Regions from separate parts of the Vibrio sp. 1580 genome, predicted to be linked through region 4. Evidence: predicted binding sites of a transcription regulator. Region 4 holds the regulator's gene; each other region holds the start of a gene.

Region 1 (4,249 bases), on a different contig from region 4:
AAGCACTGCACACCATTCATCGCCCACCACCAACCATTAATTTAGATGAGTTTGACGAAGGCAAACATCCTGCCCAAATCCGCTTGATCATGGAAGAATTGCTCGCACAAAACTTATCGATGCTGGCGGTGCGTAGCAAAGGTCAGAAGGATTCAGCGCTACCTCTCGGTCCTTGTAATAAACTAAAAACGCAGCTTTTAGCCCAACTGCCTTTCTCTCCTACAAACGCTCAAACCCGAGTCGTACAAGAGATTGAAGCCGATCTAGAAAAACCGCACCCAATGATGCGATTAGTGCAAGGCGATGTTGGTTCGGGGAAAACATTGGTTGCCGCCTTGGCCGCTGTTAGAGCCATTGAGCATGGCCATCAGGTGGCACTCATGGCGCCAACCGAACTATTGGCCGAGCAACACGCTATCAACTTCGCAAACTGGTTTGAGAGAATGGGCATTCAAGTCGGTTGGTTAGCGGGCAAACTCAAAGGTAAGGCAAAGGAAGCCGAGCTGGCTCGTATTGCCAGTGGTGAAGCGCAAATGGTAGTGGGTACTCACGCGCTATTCCAAGAGCACGTTGAATTTCATCACCTTGCTTTGGTCATCATTGATGAACAGCACCGCTTCGGTGTCCATCAGCGATTAGAATTGCGTGAAAAAGGTGCAAAACAAGGCGCTTATCCACATCAGCTCATCATGACAGCAACGCCGATTCCGCGAACGTTAGCCATGACTGCTTATGCTGACTTAGAAACGTCGGTGATTGACGAGTTACCGCCAGGTCGAACACCAATCCAGACTGTCGCGATTCCAGACACCAAACGCAATGATATCGTCGAACGTGTCCGAAATGCCTGCTTAAACGAAGGCAAGCAGGCATATTGGGTGTGTACCCTGATTGATGAGTCGGAAGTATTAGAAGCGCAAGCCGCGGCAGATACCGCAGAAGAGCTTCAACGTAAGCTACCGGACGTAAAAATTGGTCTAGTACACGGACGAATGAAGCCGGCAGAGAAACAAGCGGTGATGCAAGATTTCAAAGACAATAAACTGCATTTGCTGGTCGCAACGACAGTGATTGAAGTTGGTGTGGATGTGCCAAACTCTAGCTTGATGATCATAGAAAACCCTGAACGTCTTGGTTTGGCACAATTACACCAGTTAAGAGGTCGCGTGGGCCGAGGTTCCGTTGCTAGCCATTGTGTGCTGCTGTACCACTCTCCGCTGTCAAAAACCGCGCAAAAACGTCTCGGAGTACTACGTGAAAGTAACGATGGCTTCGTCATTGCGCAGAAAGACCTAGAAATTCGTGGCCCTGGAGAACTATTGGGTACAAAGCAGACAGGTCTTGCTGATTTCAAAATCGCAGACTTAGTTCGAGATCAACGCCTGATTCCCGAAGTTCAGCGTATTGCGCGTCATATTCATGACAATTACCCGACTAACGCAACAGCAATTATCGATCGCTGGTTGGGTGAGCGGGATATTTACTCCAAAGCGTAATGATTGAAAGCGAGCCAAATGGCTCGTTTTTTAATACGCCAAAAACAAAGCAAACGTTTGCTTTTTGAGTAAATCTCTCTATAATCGCGCACAAATTTTTAAGTGTGTTAGATCACACTCCACCAACCTGAGTTGACTCTGATTAACAGCAATCACAGGTAACGACGTCAACTCCACCCTGCTCTCCCATTCAGCGAGAACTAGGGAAATATTGCGACTAGCGAGACAAACAATGACAACTTCAAACCGATCTTCGGAACTGGTCTATCAACTCAACGATCGACCACCTTTGCCTCAAACCATTTTTGCCGCACTTCAGCACTTATTGGCGATGTTCGTCGCGGTTATCACTCCGTCACTGATCATCTGTCAGTCTTTGGGTGTACCTGCAGACCAAACGAACACCATCATCAGCATGTCTTTATTTGCGTCAGGCGTGTCTTCGTTTATTCAAATTCGCACCGTTGGCCCAATTGGCTCTGGTTTGCTCTCTGTTCAAGGCACCAGCTTTAACTTTTTAGGTCCTATTATTGGAGCAGGCCTATCGCTGAAAGCCGGTGGAGCAGACATCAGCACCATGATGGCTGCCATTTTTGGTACGATTTTAGTCGCATCATTTGCAGAAATTTTCCTATCTCGCGTATTGGAGCATGCCCGCCGAATCATCACTCCGCTCGTTTCAGGCATCGTCGTCACTCTTATCGGTCTCACACTGATTCAAGTCGGCTTAGTATCAATGGGCGGTGGCTACGCAGCATTAAATGAAGGAACCTTCGGCAGCTTAGACAAACTTGCTCTGGCTGGGACGGTACTTGGATTAATTGTGATTTTAAACCGCTCGAAAAACCCATACATCCGTGTGGCTTCAATCGTGATTGCGATGCTAGTGGGTTACATCATGGCGTATTTTATGGGGATGGTAGATACTTCTCAGCTAGGCGCAACTGAGATCGTAGCACTGCCCGTACCAATGCAATATGGCTTATCGTTTGACTGGTCTCTGTTCATTCCGCTGGTACTGATTTTCTTTATTACCGCACTAGAGGCCATCGGTGATATTACCGCAACATCTGAAGTGTCTGGTGAGCCAGTAAAAGGCCCAGTGTACATGGAACGCATTAAGGGCGGTGTGTTAGCAGACGGCTTAAACTCCGCAATCGCAGCCGTTTTCAACAGCTTCCCGAACTCAACGTTTAGCCAGAATAACGGCATCATCATGCTAACAGGAGTCGCGAGCCGCTACGTGGGTTACTTTATTTCTGGCATGTTAGTGATTCTTGGCTTGTTCCCAGGTGTCGCTAGCTTTGTTCAGCTGATTCCTGAGCCAGTACTTGGCGGCGCAACGATTGTCATGTTTGGTACGATTGCTGCCGCTGGTGTGCGTATTATCTCTCGTGTTGAGCTCGATCGCCGCGCAATTCTGATCATGGCCTTATCCTTCTCAATGGGACTTGGTATCGCACAAAAACCAGAGATCCTGCAATTTATGCCAGAATTTATTAAGAGTATTTTCTCAACTGGTGTTGCAGCAGGTGGCATCACAGCGATCATTTTAAATCTACTTCTGCCAGAGAAACTGGAAGACGAAGATGAACTTCCTCAGGAAGTGAAAGAGTCTTAAGATTATTGAGAATAAGAAAAGCCCAACCTAATTAGGTTGGGCTTTTTGTTTTAAAGGGTGCGGGCCATCGACTTACTTGGTAGGAAAGCTGATTTGAGCGATTAAACCGCCTTCACTGCGATTACGCATCACCACAGAGCCTGAATGTTGGCTGATTATACGCTTCACAATCGCCAACCCTAGCCCAGTGCCTTCACTACCGCGAGCGGTGTCACCACGCGTAAAGGGTTCAAATAACCTCGCGATTTGAGAATGCTCGATACCCGGTCCGTTGTCCTCTACTGAAATCCACACTAGCTGCTTATCTGCTGTCACACCAGTGCTGATTTTGACCCAGCCATTACCATAACGTAGCGCATTCACAACTAAGTTACTGATCGCCCGCTTAATCGCAATCGCGCTTCCTTTGGCTGGCGGCAAGTTAAGATTAAGATCTGTTTCAATTTCAACCTCATAACCACCTTCAGAACTGGCGACGTCACTGGCAATCGTACTGATATCAACCGCTTCAAACGATTCTTGGTTCACCGGTTTGAGATAATCCATAAACTGACTGATGATCTCATTACATTCTTCCGTATCGCTAATGATCCCCTCCGCAAGATAGCTGTCCTCAGGAGACATCATTTCTGTCGCTAGGCGAATACGCGTCAGAGGCGTTCGTAAGTCATGGCTAATCCCCGCCATTAATAAGGCTCGGTCTTCTTCTAGCTCTTGAATACCTTTCGACATTTGATTAAAGGCTCGAGTTACAGAGCGAATCTCCGATGCGCCTTTCTCTGCTAAGGGGGGCGGGATCTCACCTCGACCGACGTCTTTCGCGGCTCTCTCTAAAGCCAAAAGTGGACGGTTTTGCAAACGAATAAACAACCAACCACCAGCAATGATCAGCAGCGCCATAATCAAGCTGTTACGAAACAGCGGTGCAAAATCTTCTTCTTGCAGCTCAGATAAAGGAATACGAATGATGGAGTTCGGCAACTTTTCGATGTGCATCCACAAGATGTAACTTTCATCGCCAAGCAATAAGCGCACTTCGGTGGGCGAACCTAGCTCTTGGCTCATTTCTTCAGACATCAAATCAATCGACATCGCGTGATGAAATTCAACCGCTTTATCGCTGTCAAGGCTG
Region 2 (4,249 bases), on a different contig from region 4:
TTGTTTTGCAGTGACGGAGCCATCACGCTTAACGATTTGCAATATCCTATCTACGGTCTTCATATACCCACCATTTATACGTCAGTACATATTATGCGCGATAGGGTTAGTAAAGAAAAGTGTTGACTTAATTTGAGTGTGGATTTGTAGGGGCGATGTTCATATGAGCCAATATATGTCGTCATTCTGAACAGCGAGGAACGAGGTGATTCAGAATCTATCGTCCGATTGTGCAGCGGTTAAGGCGAGCAGGAAGAATAGGAGCTTGTTACCACTAGATTCTTAGTCTCGCTGGAACTGGCTAGAATGACGAGTTTTTTCGATTTAGAGCTTGCTATGGTAGCCGTCATTCTGAACAGCGAGGAACGAGGTGATTCAGAATCTATCGTCCGGTTGAGTAGTGGTTGAGGTGTTCAGGAAAGAATAGGAGCTTGTTACAACTAGATTCTTAGTCTCGCTGGAACTCGCTAGAATGACGAGTTCTTTCGATTTAGAGCTTATTAAAGTCACCGTCATTCTGAACAACGAGGAACGAGTGTGATTCAGAATCTATTGCCCGTTGTGCGGAAAGAAAGGCTCAAGCTCAGACTGAGCGAGAGCCTCGAGAAATGCTTAAAGAATAATATCGCGTACTTCTAGATCTTTACGATCTAGGTAGTGAGTCGACTTAATGCGGCGAATAGTTCGGCATCGACCGCGCACGAGCAGCGTTTCTGTGGTTGCAATATTGCCTTGACGAGAGATACCTTCCAGCAAGTCACCTTTAGTGATGCCTGTAGCTGAAAATACCACATTGTCGCTACGAGCCATGTCTTCCATTTTGAGGACAACATTCGCTTTTACGCCCATTTCATCGCAGCGTTTTAGTTCATCTGCACCGTAAATGCGGTTTTCTTCAGTATCGCCTTTTACTTCGTGACGAGGAAGCAGGCGACCGTGCATATCACCGTCTAGCGCTCGAATTACCGCTGCTGATACTACCCCTTCTGGCGCGCCACCAATACAGTACATCATGTCCACTTCACTGTCTGGCATACAAGTCAGAATAGAGGCAGCCACGTCACCATCAGGCACCGCAAAGACACGTACGCCCATTGCTTGCATTTCTGCAATAACGTTATCGTGGCGAGGTTTCGCAAGGGTAATAACGACTAGGGTATCAAGTGGCTTGTTCAGGGCTTTTGCTACGTTCTCTAGGTTTTCTTTTAACGGCTTTTCTAAGTCAATTACGCCTTTTGCACCAGGGCCAACAACCAGTTTTTCCATGTACATATCTGGCGCTTTAAGAAAGCTGCCTTTCTCACCTGCGGCAAGTACGGCTAGTGCGTTCGATTGTCCCATTGCCGTCATACGCGTTCCTTCAATCGGGTCGACTGCAATATCTACTTCATCACCACCAATACCCACTTGCTCACCAATGTACAGCATTGGCGCATCATCGATTTCACCTTCACCAATGACAATTTCACCACTGATATCTGTTTTGTTCAGTAGCGTGCGCATAACTTCAACAGCTGCGCCATCGGCTGCGTTTTTATCGCCACGGCCAAGCCATTTGTAACCAGCCAGAGCTGCACCTTCAGTCACACGGGAAAATGCCATTGCTAAATCGCGTTTCATGATGTCTCCAAGTAAGCAAGAGGGAAGAAGAATTTGCGCGGCGATTCTATCACAAGGTCGAGTAAACGTTTGCCTTTTTGCGAGGCTTTTACTTTATCTAACTTGAATTTGATCAATACTTAGGGCGATTTTCAGAGTAGCGAGACGCAAAATCCTTGCTCAAAAATGCTTCGGCGACAAGAAAAGTCAGCGTTTAGTGAGATTGCGCTGATTTTTTGACCGAATGATGCAAAATATCGAATATAGTGAGTGTTTCTCATCGCGACGCTGAGTAGAATGAACCTTATATAGGTTAGGTGTGCATCAATCTCGCACATCGTCCCAACGGAATAACATAGGTAGGCCAAGATGTCTTTTGAAGTACTAGAACAACTAGAATCTAAAATTCAAACTGCAGTTGACACAATCACTCTTCTTCAGATGGAAGTCGAAGAGCTGAAAGAAGATAAAGCTAAACTTGCGGAAGAAGCTAACGAGCTTCGCTCTCAACGTGAAGAGCTAGAGCAAAAAGCACAACAAGCACAGCAAGAGCACGCACAATGGCAAGAGCGCATTCGTGCACTACTTGGCAAAATGGACGAAGTGGAATAATTCGGCTTCTTCATTCCAAATTAAAAACACCCGCGTTAAGCGGGTGTTTGTGTTTTAGGGAAGTAGATAATGTTGAGACAAGGCTAGGCGCTAAGAGCTAGGAGAAGGCCCTATAACTTAGGCGTCTAAGACTCGCTATGCTTCTTCATCCAACTCTAAATCAATATTCAATGGTTCAGGCGACAGGATAATTCCGGTGCTATCGGCATAAATATAATCTTCAGGTAAGAAGCTGACGCCGCCAAAGTTGACTGGTACATCCAATTCGCCAATACCCTGACTGGTCGCTCCAACAGGAATAGAAGCGAGGGCTTGAATGCCTAAGTTCATATCTTCAAGTTCATCTACTTCACGAACACAGCCGTAAACGACAATGCCTTCCCACTCGTTTTCTTCCGCAATGGTTGCGATTTCTGCGTCGATAAGGGCTTTACGTAGGGAACCGCCACCGTCAATTAACAAAACGCGACCAAGTCCATCTTGCTCTAATGTCTCGCGGATCAACGAATTATCTTCAAAACACTTGATGGTGGTGATTTGCCCGGCAAATGAAGCGCGACCGCCAAAGTTACTGAACATTGGTTCAACCACATCTACCTGATCGAGGTAGATATCACAGAGTGCTGAGGTATTGTATTCCATAGCGTACCTTTCTAAACAGAAATTGGTTGTCTTTGAGTATATCTAGGCATTAAGTCAATGCAATGACAATCCTTTTTTAACTTACTAGAGTTTGAGCTACCACAATTGTTGCAAACAAAACGTTGGTGACTAGAGAGCATTTCACGATGACTGGCATCATTGGTGCTATTTGAGCGGGCTTTTGTGTATGCCAAACTGCTTTACCATGATCGGCCACGAAATAAATACTAAGTAAAAATGGCAAGCTAATCCAAACGGGTTTGTCTTGAATTAACAAGTAAGCTGCAAAGGCAAGGATAGCTCCGCCAAGTAAAATAAAGTGGTACTGTTTGGCTTTACGTTGACCTAAGCGTACCGCCACCGTGCGTTTACCACACTCTCGGTCGTTCTCTATATCACGCATATTGTTGATATTGAGTACTGCAACGGCGAGTAAACCGCAGCCTAAAGCAGGTAAGAATAGCGTGGTGTCTACGTGACCGGTATGCAAGAAGTAGGTACCGGATACGCCGAGTAGACCAAAAAACAAGAACACTGATATATCGCCAAGCCCCACGTAACCGTATGGTTTGCTACCCATGGTATAAGCAATGGCTGCGAGAATGGCCAGAATTCCCAGCCCGATAAAAGTGACAATGCTTTCCAGTGAACTTAGTGAATAGAAAACCAACACCAAGCCTGAAATGGCGGTCAGAGCGATGTTAAAGATAATCGCCTGTTTCATCTGTTTCGCACTTACCGCGCCAGACTGCATCGCTCGTAATGGGCCGAGGCGTTTGTTGTTATCTGTACCTTGAACGGCATCGCCATAGTCGTTTGCCAGGTTGGACAGAATTTGCAGCAATGTCGCGGTTACGAAAGCCATGATGGCAATCGTCAGTGAGAAATGACCCGCCGAGTAGGCGAGTACGCTACCTGTTAAGATAGAGACTAATGCCAGAGGTAATGTTTTTGGACGAGCGGCTTCAAGCCAGATCTGTAGAGATTGTTTCATGGAAATTTCGTGCTAGTAACCAATGTGCCCAGTATAAGCACAAAGAGGCAGATACGCTATTGACCTAAAACAACTCAACTAGAAGTCAAAGGGTGATTCAGAATCTATCATCCGGTTGTGCAGTGGTGAAGGTGAGTGGGAAAGAAAGGCGTCTGCTGTTAGCAGATTCTTAGTCTCGCTTAAGCTCGCTAGAATGACGAGAGCTTTTGATCTAGATGTTGTCTAAGTCACCGTCATTCTGAACAGCGAGGAACGAGTGTGATTCAGAATCTATCATCCGATTGTGAAGTGTTGTGGTGAGAGAGAAAGAATAGGCGTTTGCTGTTAGCAGATTCTTAGTCTCGCTTAAGCTCGCTAGAATGACGAGATCTTTTTGATTTAGGTGTTGTCACAGTAACCGTC
Region 3 (4,249 bases), on a different contig from region 4:
TCACCGCACAGTACCAGTTTGGCCTATGGCACAACAATCTATGATTGCGGTGTCTTTAATATCACATCACAAAGCAAAACGCCTATTAGATCTGATATTGCAGGGCAATTCATTTGCCCATCGATTATGTAATATTCATTACGTGATTAAGAATCAAGCTTAACCACTATCCTGTGATTAATACATTATAGAGTTTCACCGCAAAACTGTAGCACCAAATAGAGCGCAAACGGTTTGTATCTCAAAATTTCCTAGCCCCTATTCCATTGACTGCGTAATACCTCGACTAAGGCAAACACCCGATGAAATTTTGGAGCCCGAAAAACGAAAAATGCCCCGCAGCAATCTCTTGCTACAGGGCATGATGTAAAACGGCGTCTATATATTAAGAACCGATTCTAATTATAGTGCTGCAAGGCTTAAGCAGAAGCCTGCAATTGTCGCTGCCATAAGGTTAGACAACGTACCTGCAAGAACTGCTTTAACACCCATGCGAGCGATGTCACTACGACGGTTTGGTGCAAGGCTACCTAGACCACCAAGTAGAATCGCGATAGAAGAAAGGTTCGCGAAACCACATAGTGCGAATGAGATGATAGCTGTTGTCTTCTCAGACATTACTTCACCAGTTGCCGCGATTACTTGAGCGTTTTCACCTAGATATGGTGTGAAGTTCAAGTAAGCAACGAATTCGTTCACTACGATTTTCTGACCGATGAATGAACCAGCTGTTACAGCTTCTGCCCATGGAACACCGATTAGGAATGCTAGTGGAGAGAACGCGTAACCTAGGATTAGCTCTAGTGTTAGTTCTGGCATGCCGAACCAACCACCGATGCCACCTAGCATACCGTTGATTAGCGCGATTAGACCAACGAATGCGATTAGCATTGCACCTACGTTAAGCGCAAGTTGTAGACCAGAAGCCGCACCGCCCGCAGCTGCGTCGATTACGTTAACTGGTTTGTCGTCACCGCCGTCCATCGCTTCTTCGATACTTTCGTGAGGCTGGTCAGTCTCTGGGTGAAGGATTTTAGCGAACAGTAGACCACCTGGTGCTGCCATGAATGATGCCGCAACTAGGTACTCTAGTGGAACACCCATAGATGCGTAACCAGCTAGTACACCACCAGCAACAGAAGCTAGACCACCACACATTACCGCGAATAGCTCTGATTGAGTCATTTTTGGAACGAATGGGCGAACAACTAGAGGTGCCTCAGTTTGACCTACGAAAATGTTAGCTGCCGCTGACATTGATTCCGCACGAGAAGTGCCTAGCGCTTTTTGTAGTGCGCCACCAAGAATCTTGATAACCCATTGCATAACGCCAATGTAGTAAAGAACTGAAATCAGTGCAGAGAAGAAGATCAGTGTAGGAAGAACACGGAATGCGAAGATGAAACCGCCGCCGCCGAATACTTCGAACATCTTGTCAGAAACAAGACCACCGAACAGGAATGATGAACCATCGTTACCGTAGTTGATAACGTTAGAAACACCTGAAGAGAAACCGTTTAGTAGATCACGGCCCCAAGGTACATACAGAACAAATGCACCTAATGCGAATTGGATAGCGAATGCGCCACCCACAGTTCTAAAGTTGATAGCTTTTCGGTTGTTAGAAAATGCCACTGCAATCGCAAGAAGCACTACCATACCGATTAGGCTCATAAACAGGCTCATAGTTTATGACTTCCTTATAAGTTATTTATTGGCGTGTTACAAAATGGAGCTATAAAGCGGGGGCAATTATACTCATGCAGAATCAATTAAAGTAATGCCAGCCTCACACTTTCCTATAAGATTCATGATTGATTCAACCAGCTTTGTGAGTTAATTCACAATAAGCAGGAAAACGTTTTCGATTTCAAACCACATCTTTAGATTTTATTCACATATCGAGAAAGCAAAATTGCTATTTTTCCACAGTTGAGAGGCAATCGATTGCTTTCGGCCGTTATGCAACTCTACGAGCTCATTAAAGACGTGAATGAGTTTGGCTGGGTGATTTGACTCCCCTTGATATCCAAGTATAGGCATATCTGGTGCGTCTGTTTCGATTACTAGGTTTTCGAGTGGTAATTTTTGAATTGCGTCGCGTGTTTTCTTGGCTCTTGGGTAGGTAATCGTTCCTCCTACACCGATAAAAAAACCTAATTTGACCCACTCCATGGCTTGCTGATAACTCCCAGAAAAAGCGTGTAGCACACCACCTCTAGGGAGATTCGCCGCTTTCACCATTTGAATGAGGCGATTGTGCGCTTTTCGGCTATGTAAAATAACTGGGAGTTCGAAGCGTCTAGCCAGCTCAAATTGAACTTCAAGTGTCTTTTCTTGCAACTGTGGGTCAACATCAATGGCAAAATCTAAACCACACTCTCCTATTGCCACGCACTGTGGCCCTTTTTGATTTAGATAGCCTTCTAGCTCTGTAAGGTGCTGCTCAACGTTATCTTCAAGAAAATACGGATGAAAGCCGAGCGCATAATACAAATTAGCATGTTGCTCTGCCAAGGTTTGAATACGAGCCCAATTTTGCGGACCGACGGAAGGAATCAAAATTCTCGCGACACCTTGCGTTTGAGCAAGCTCAAGTTGATGCGCAAAGTCATCTTGAAACACATCAAAATCAAAGTGGCAGTGCGTATCAAAGAGCTTCATCTTGACGCTTTTTATCTGTATCTGCGGGCAGAAAATCAGAAGATCGTTGGGCTTCACTCTTCTCTTCAGTTTGATGGGCAGGGTCTTTTCGATATGGGACACAACTGCGTTTCTGATCGGGAGTTAACCCCATCTCTTTACACCAGTTGTCGTAACGCTTTAGCCCACGTTTAAACCAATTCATATCTTATCCTTATATAAAAACGCCCTTGGCTAAGTTTATAGCCAAGGGCGTTTTAAAATCTAGTTTGCGTTACGGCTTACCCTAACCGCGCAAATTAGTGCTCACGTGTCGCACGGAAATCAACGTCAGGAAAACGCTCTTTCGCTAAGTTTAAGTTAACCATTGTTGGAGCGATATACGTTAGATTATCACCACCATCCAATGCTAAGTTCGCTTGATTCTTGCGTTGGAACTCATCCAGTTTCTTCGCATCATCACACTCAACCCAACGCGCAGTTGCAACGTTAATGCCTTCATAAATCGCTTCAACGTTATACTCAGATTTCAAACGAGCCACAACAACATCGAACTGAAGTACACCAACGGCACCAACGATCAGATCGTTGTTCTGTAGAGGACGGAATACCTGTACCGCACCTTCTTCTGATAGCTGAACCAAACCTTTGAGAAGCTGCTTCTGCTTTAGTGGATCTTTCAGGCGAATACGACGGAATAGTTCCGGAGCGAAGTTCGGAATACCAGAGAACTTCAATGATTCACCTTGCGTAAAGGTATCACCAATCTGAATAGTACCGTGGTTGTGTAGACCAATGATGTCACCGGCGTAAGCGTGTTCTGCACGTGCACGGTCACCAGCCATAAAGGTTACTGCATCAGAGATACTCACTTGCTTGCCAAGACGAACGTGGTTCATCTTCATACCTTGCGTGTAAGTGCCCGATACAATACGCATGAATGCGATACGGTCGCGGTGTTTTGGGTCCATGTTCGCTTGGATCTTAAATACGAAACCAGAGAACTTCTCTTCAGTCGCTTCAACTTCACGTTCAACCGCTTGACGAGTTTTCGGCGCTGGAGCCCATTCAGTTAGACCGTCTAGCATATGATCCACACCAAAGTTACCTAATGCAGTACCGAAGTAAACTGGCGTCAGGTCACCTGTTAGGAACATTTCCAAATCAAACTCAGGGCAAGCACCCATGACAAGCTCAAGCTCTTCTCGAACACTTTCCGCAAGGCCTGCACCAACTTTTTCATCAAGCTCTGGGTTATCGAGACCTTTGATGATTCGAACTTCTTGAATCTCATGACCGTGACCTGATTCGTATAAAATCGTTTCATCACGGTGAATGTGGTACACACCTTTAAATTCTTTACCACAGCCGATTGGCCATGTAATTGGCGCACACATCATGCCCAACTCGTTTTCTACCTCGTCCAATACTTCCATTGGATCACGAACGTCACGGTCAAGTTTGTTCATGAAGGTTACGATTGGCGTGTCACGCAGACGCGTTACTTCCATCAGCTTACGTGTACGATCCTCGACACCTTTCGCCGCATCGATAACCATCAAACACGAGTCTACTGCCGTTAACGTACGGTATGTATCTTCCGAGA
Region 4 (4,249 bases):
TAGTCATAGATACATTAAAACGCAAGATTTAGCGTTTTTATTGATTCAAAACAAGCTTACCCATTGCTATTAATAAACGGTCATTTTTGACCATAAAACATAACAATTATAGTTACTGCTATTCATTTTAATTGATTACACTTAGGGGATATCCCTAATTGACTTTGTGATGCATGACTTGAAGCATCATTCAGGAGCCCAAAATGCAAGAAGTGAAAGCTTTTAATGAAAAACGCGCTGAAATTTACTGGTGGTTTTCGAGCTTGTTCGCAAAAGAACTAACAGAGAAAGAATTGGAAGCCTATCACAGTGTTGAAATTCGCAGTTTTCTCGCAGGTTTAGGTGAAAATGAGTCGCTGAAACCAGCTGTTGATAGCCTAGTTGATGCATTGAATCGGTTACAAGATCGTGAAGATGCACAACTAGAGCTTGCAGCTGACTTTTGTGAACTGTTTTTGAAGACAGAAAAATACGGCGCTCTTCCTTACGCATCCATGTACATTGGTGAATCAGGTTTACTGAATGACAAGCCAGCTGAGGAAATGGAAAAGTTGATGGCTGAATTTGGCGTTCAAGTAGACGAAAACCTAAAGGAACCTGCGGATCACTTAGCCGTTGAGCTCGACTTTCTCGGGAACATGATTATCCGCTCAAACGAGCTTGAACAAGAAAAACACATGGAAGAAGCCTTCGTTAAACAAAACGACTTTATCCAGCAACAATTGATGTCTTGGTTACCTCAGTTTTCAGACAAATGTAAAAAATTCGACGAATTTGGATTTTACTCGAGTGTCGCGAAACTATTAGTTGCATTTTGTAAACTAGACAGCGCCTACCTTCTTGGTGAATAATTGCCGCCTATTTTTAGGGAGCCTGCCTATCGGGCTTCCTGTATGCCTGAAAGTGACCAATTGTAAGTAACTTGGGTATAATATTCGTTTGCCTTAACTTAGCGCAAAGACGCTTGGTTATTTAGCAGTCAAAATGTGACTTCAAATACACAAATCTCTTGCTGAAAACATTGCTAGTCAGTCCACATAGGGCTAAAATGTGAGCGCAAACGATTAAATATGATTTATATGTAAACCGCTGAAATATAGCGGTTTTTGTGTTTTCTTAACAGGTTGATGGCAATTTCTCATCAGATAGAAAAAAGATAAAATTCATCGACCGATGCTGCTACGTACCCTTTTGTCGCACTTGGATCAACCGCTGCCGAGACACTTAGCGCCAATTTTATATTGCTAGGTGTGAAACCATTAGAGCATCAGGTACATCCAATACGACATATTTCAGTAGCTCGATACAGGACACCATTTATGGCCACGATAAAAGACGTTGCTCGCTTAGCCGGCGTTTCCACTACGACAGTTTCGCACGTTATCAATAAAACGCGTTTCGTTGCAGAAGCAACGCAAGAAAAAGTAATGAAAGCCGTTGACGAGCTAAATTACGCGCCAAGTGCCGTTGCACGCAGCCTAAAATGCAACTCAACTCGTACGATTGGCATGTTAGTAACTCAATCAACTAACCTATTTTTCTCAGAAGTGATTGATGGCGTTGAGAGCTACTGTTACCGCCAAGGCTATACTCTGATTTTATGTAACACAGGCGGGATTTACGAAAAACAACGCGATTACATTCGTATGCTGGCTGAAAAGCGCGTTGATGGCATCCTAGTGATGTGTTCTGACTTAACCGAAGAACTAAAAGAGATGCTTGACCGTCATGCGGACATTCCTAAAGTGGTCATGGATTGGGGCCCAGAGAGCTCACAAGCAGACAAGATCATGGATAACTCAGAAGAAGGTGGCTACATTGCAACCAAACATCTGATTGACAATGGTCATACGGATATCGCTTGTCTAAGCGGTCATTTTGAAAAGCTTGCTTGCCAAGAGCGCATTGCAGGTTTCCGTCGCGCAATGAGCGAAGCAAACCTAGCTGTAAATGAAGACTGGATCCTTGAAGGTAACTTTGAATGTGATACGGCCGTATTAGTTGCAGATAAAATTACCGCAATGGACAAGCGCCCGACGGCGGTATTCTGTTTTAACGACACAATGGCTCTAGGCCTAATGAGCCGCTTGCAACAAAACGGGATCAAAATTCCTGAAGATATTTCAGTGATCGGCTACGACAACATCGAGCTTGCGGAATACTTCTCTCCACCGCTAACGACTATCCACCAACCTAAACGTCGTGTTGGTAAAAATGCATTCGAAATTCTACTTGAGCGTATCAAAGATAAAGAACACGAAAAACGAATTTTCGAAATGCAACCTGAGCTTGTTATTCGAAATACTGTGAAAAAAATGAACTAAATTTCACTGTATTTAACCGTGTTAAATAAGCGCTCTACAGGGGCGCTTATTTTTTTGGAAAAATTAAGCATTCTCTAATACTTCACACCACTCTAATAACAATTGACTAACGTTAACTCCCTGTTTTATATAAATGTAATATATATTAAGAACTCCTTTTCAAAGGCCAATTTGCACCTTTCCATATGCAAAATAGAGCATTCAATCTATCATTTTTATTGAACCGAAATCACACTTTTAACGCTAAACCGTGATGTTAATTCAATATAAGAAGTATGCTCATTGTGTCACGCACAGGGCAAACCATTCGAAAGAGTGGGACGCAAAGCCTCCGGCCTGAACCATATTACGATATGGAAGGTAGCGGGGTTACCGATGGCAAGTGTGTAAGCAATGACTTTACTCTGTAATGACATTGTTTTTACGCATGTTTGCTACTCTCTCGGACCTGACTTTTGGTGGCGTAATATTAATTACACCGAGATAACAAAACATGGATAAACCGATACTCAAAGACTCTATGAAGCTGTTTGAGGCACTTGGTAATATCAAGTCGCGCTCAATGTTTGGTGGCTTCGGACTATTCGCTGATGAAACAATGTTTGCACTAGTGGTAAACAATCAGCTTCATATCAGAGCAGACCAAAAAACTTCATCTGACTTCGAGAAACAAGGGCTAAAGCCTTACGTTTATAAAAAACGTGGCTTTCCAGTCGTTACAAAGTACTACGCTATTTCCAGCGATTTATGGGAATCAAGCGAACGCTTAATCGAAGTAGCGAATCAATCATTGAAAAAGGCAAAGCTTGAGAAAGAACAGCAAGCAAGTACAAAGCCTAACCGTTTGAAAGATTTGCCTAACTTACGACTGGCTACCGAGCGCATGCTAAAAAAAGCCGGCATCGAATCCGTAGAGAAGCTTGAAGAGGAAGGTGCGCTTAACGCCTATAAAGCGATAAGAGATACGCACTCTGCAACCGTCAACATTGAGTTGCTATGGGCACTAGAAGGTGCTATCAACGGCACTCATTGGAGTGTGGTACCTCAAGCTCGCCGAGATGAGTTGATGAACGGCCTCCAATAAAAGTCGGCCTAAAAACTATCTTGTAAAACCGCAGTCTAATCTGCGGTTTTTTTGTGAAATTTTTTCGGTTTTCCTACTGTCTTATTACATATATCCCAAATTGGAATCAAAATTATGAATAAGAAACTGATTTTAGGTCTCATCCTACTAGCGGCTATCGTCTTTTTAGGTATTAACTTTGGCCAGTATTTAACCTTAGAGAATGCAAAAGCCCAACAAGAAGCACTAACTACATACATCGATCAGAATTTTGTATTCTCGGCTGCGATTTACTTTTTTACCTACATTGCAATTACCGCTTTTTCTATCCCAGGAGCGGCAGTAGTCACCTTACTTGGTGCAGCCTTATTTGGTTTTTGGACAAGCTTGCTACTGGTTTCTTTCGCTAGCACTATGGGGGCAACACTGGCCTTCTTGAGCAGCCGATACTTATTGCGTGACTGGGTACAAAACAAATTCGGAAATAAACTCAACGCAATTAATCAAGGTGTCGAAAAAGACGGAGCTTTTTATCTATTTTCCTTGCGTCTAATCCCTGTATTCCCTTTCTTTCTAATCAACTTACTGATGGGCTTAACGCCGATGTCTGTAGGTAGATTTTATCTCACTAGCCAAATAGGTATGCTGCCAGGCACAGCCGTATATCTGAATGCAGGTACTCAATTAGCAACAATTGAAAGCCTATCGGGCATTGTTTCACCCGCAGTATTAGCGTCTTTTGCGCTATTGGGACTATTTCCAATCATCACTAAATGGGTTATGAATAAAGTAAGGCCGACACCAAGTCAGCAAAACTCGTAATTGGTGAAGTGGGTATTTTGATGAAAATATTTATCGCTAA

Evidence for each region. Region 4 encodes PurR, which represses purine synthesis genes. Its sites were predicted from a motif close to TNANGNAAACGTTTNCNTNA; they were not measured.
Region 1: a site for PurR is predicted at 1,542-1,561, ahead of R7093_RS11990 (uracil-xanthine permease family protein). Genes of this name have one in related genera too.
Region 2: a site for PurR is predicted at 1,678-1,697, ahead of glpX (class II fructose-bisphosphatase). Genes of this name have one in related genera too.
Region 3: a site for PurR is predicted at 1,851-1,870, ahead of R7093_RS10245 (NupC/NupG family nucleoside CNT transporter). Genes of this name have one in related genera too.

Annotation. Positions count from the first base shown of each region.
Region 1 is NZ_JAWOVT010000006.1:213,196-217,444, forward strand. It holds gene recG (ATP-dependent DNA helicase RecG) at 1-1,496, shown strand, start outside; gene R7093_RS11990 (uracil-xanthine permease family protein) at 1,729-3,117, shown strand; gene envZ (two-component system sensor histidine kinase EnvZ) at 3,190-4,249, opposite strand, start outside.
Region 2 is NZ_JAWOVT010000006.1:118,129-122,377, reverse strand. It holds gene R7093_RS11560 (helix-turn-helix transcriptional regulator) at 1-63, opposite strand, end outside; gene glpX (class II fructose-bisphosphatase) at 613-1,620, opposite strand; gene zapB (cell division protein ZapB) at 1,969-2,211, shown strand; gene rraA (ribonuclease E activity regulator RraA) at 2,347-2,853, opposite strand; gene R7093_RS11540 (1,4-dihydroxy-2-naphthoate polyprenyltransferase) at 2,930-3,847, opposite strand.
Region 3 is NZ_JAWOVT010000005.1:210,826-215,074, reverse strand. It holds gene R7093_RS10250 (hypothetical protein) at 1-44, shown strand, start outside; gene R7093_RS10245 (NupC/NupG family nucleoside CNT transporter) at 403-1,686, opposite strand; gene R7093_RS10240 (TatD family hydrolase) at 1,891-2,664, opposite strand; gene R7093_RS10235 (DUF5363 family protein) at 2,651-2,848, opposite strand; gene prfC (peptide chain release factor 3) at 2,943-4,249, opposite strand, start outside.
Region 4 is NZ_JAWOVT010000007.1:231,814-236,062, forward strand. It holds gene torD (molecular chaperone TorD) at 204-851, shown strand; gene purR (HTH-type transcriptional repressor PurR) at 1,320-2,324, shown strand; cyclic di-GMP riboswitch class I at 2,612-2,701, shown strand; gene R7093_RS13635 (TfoX/Sxy family DNA transformation protein) at 2,818-3,408, shown strand; gene R7093_RS13640 (TVP38/TMEM64 family protein) at 3,523-4,209, shown strand; gene R7093_RS13645 (DUF2007 domain-containing protein) at 4,230-4,249, shown strand, end outside.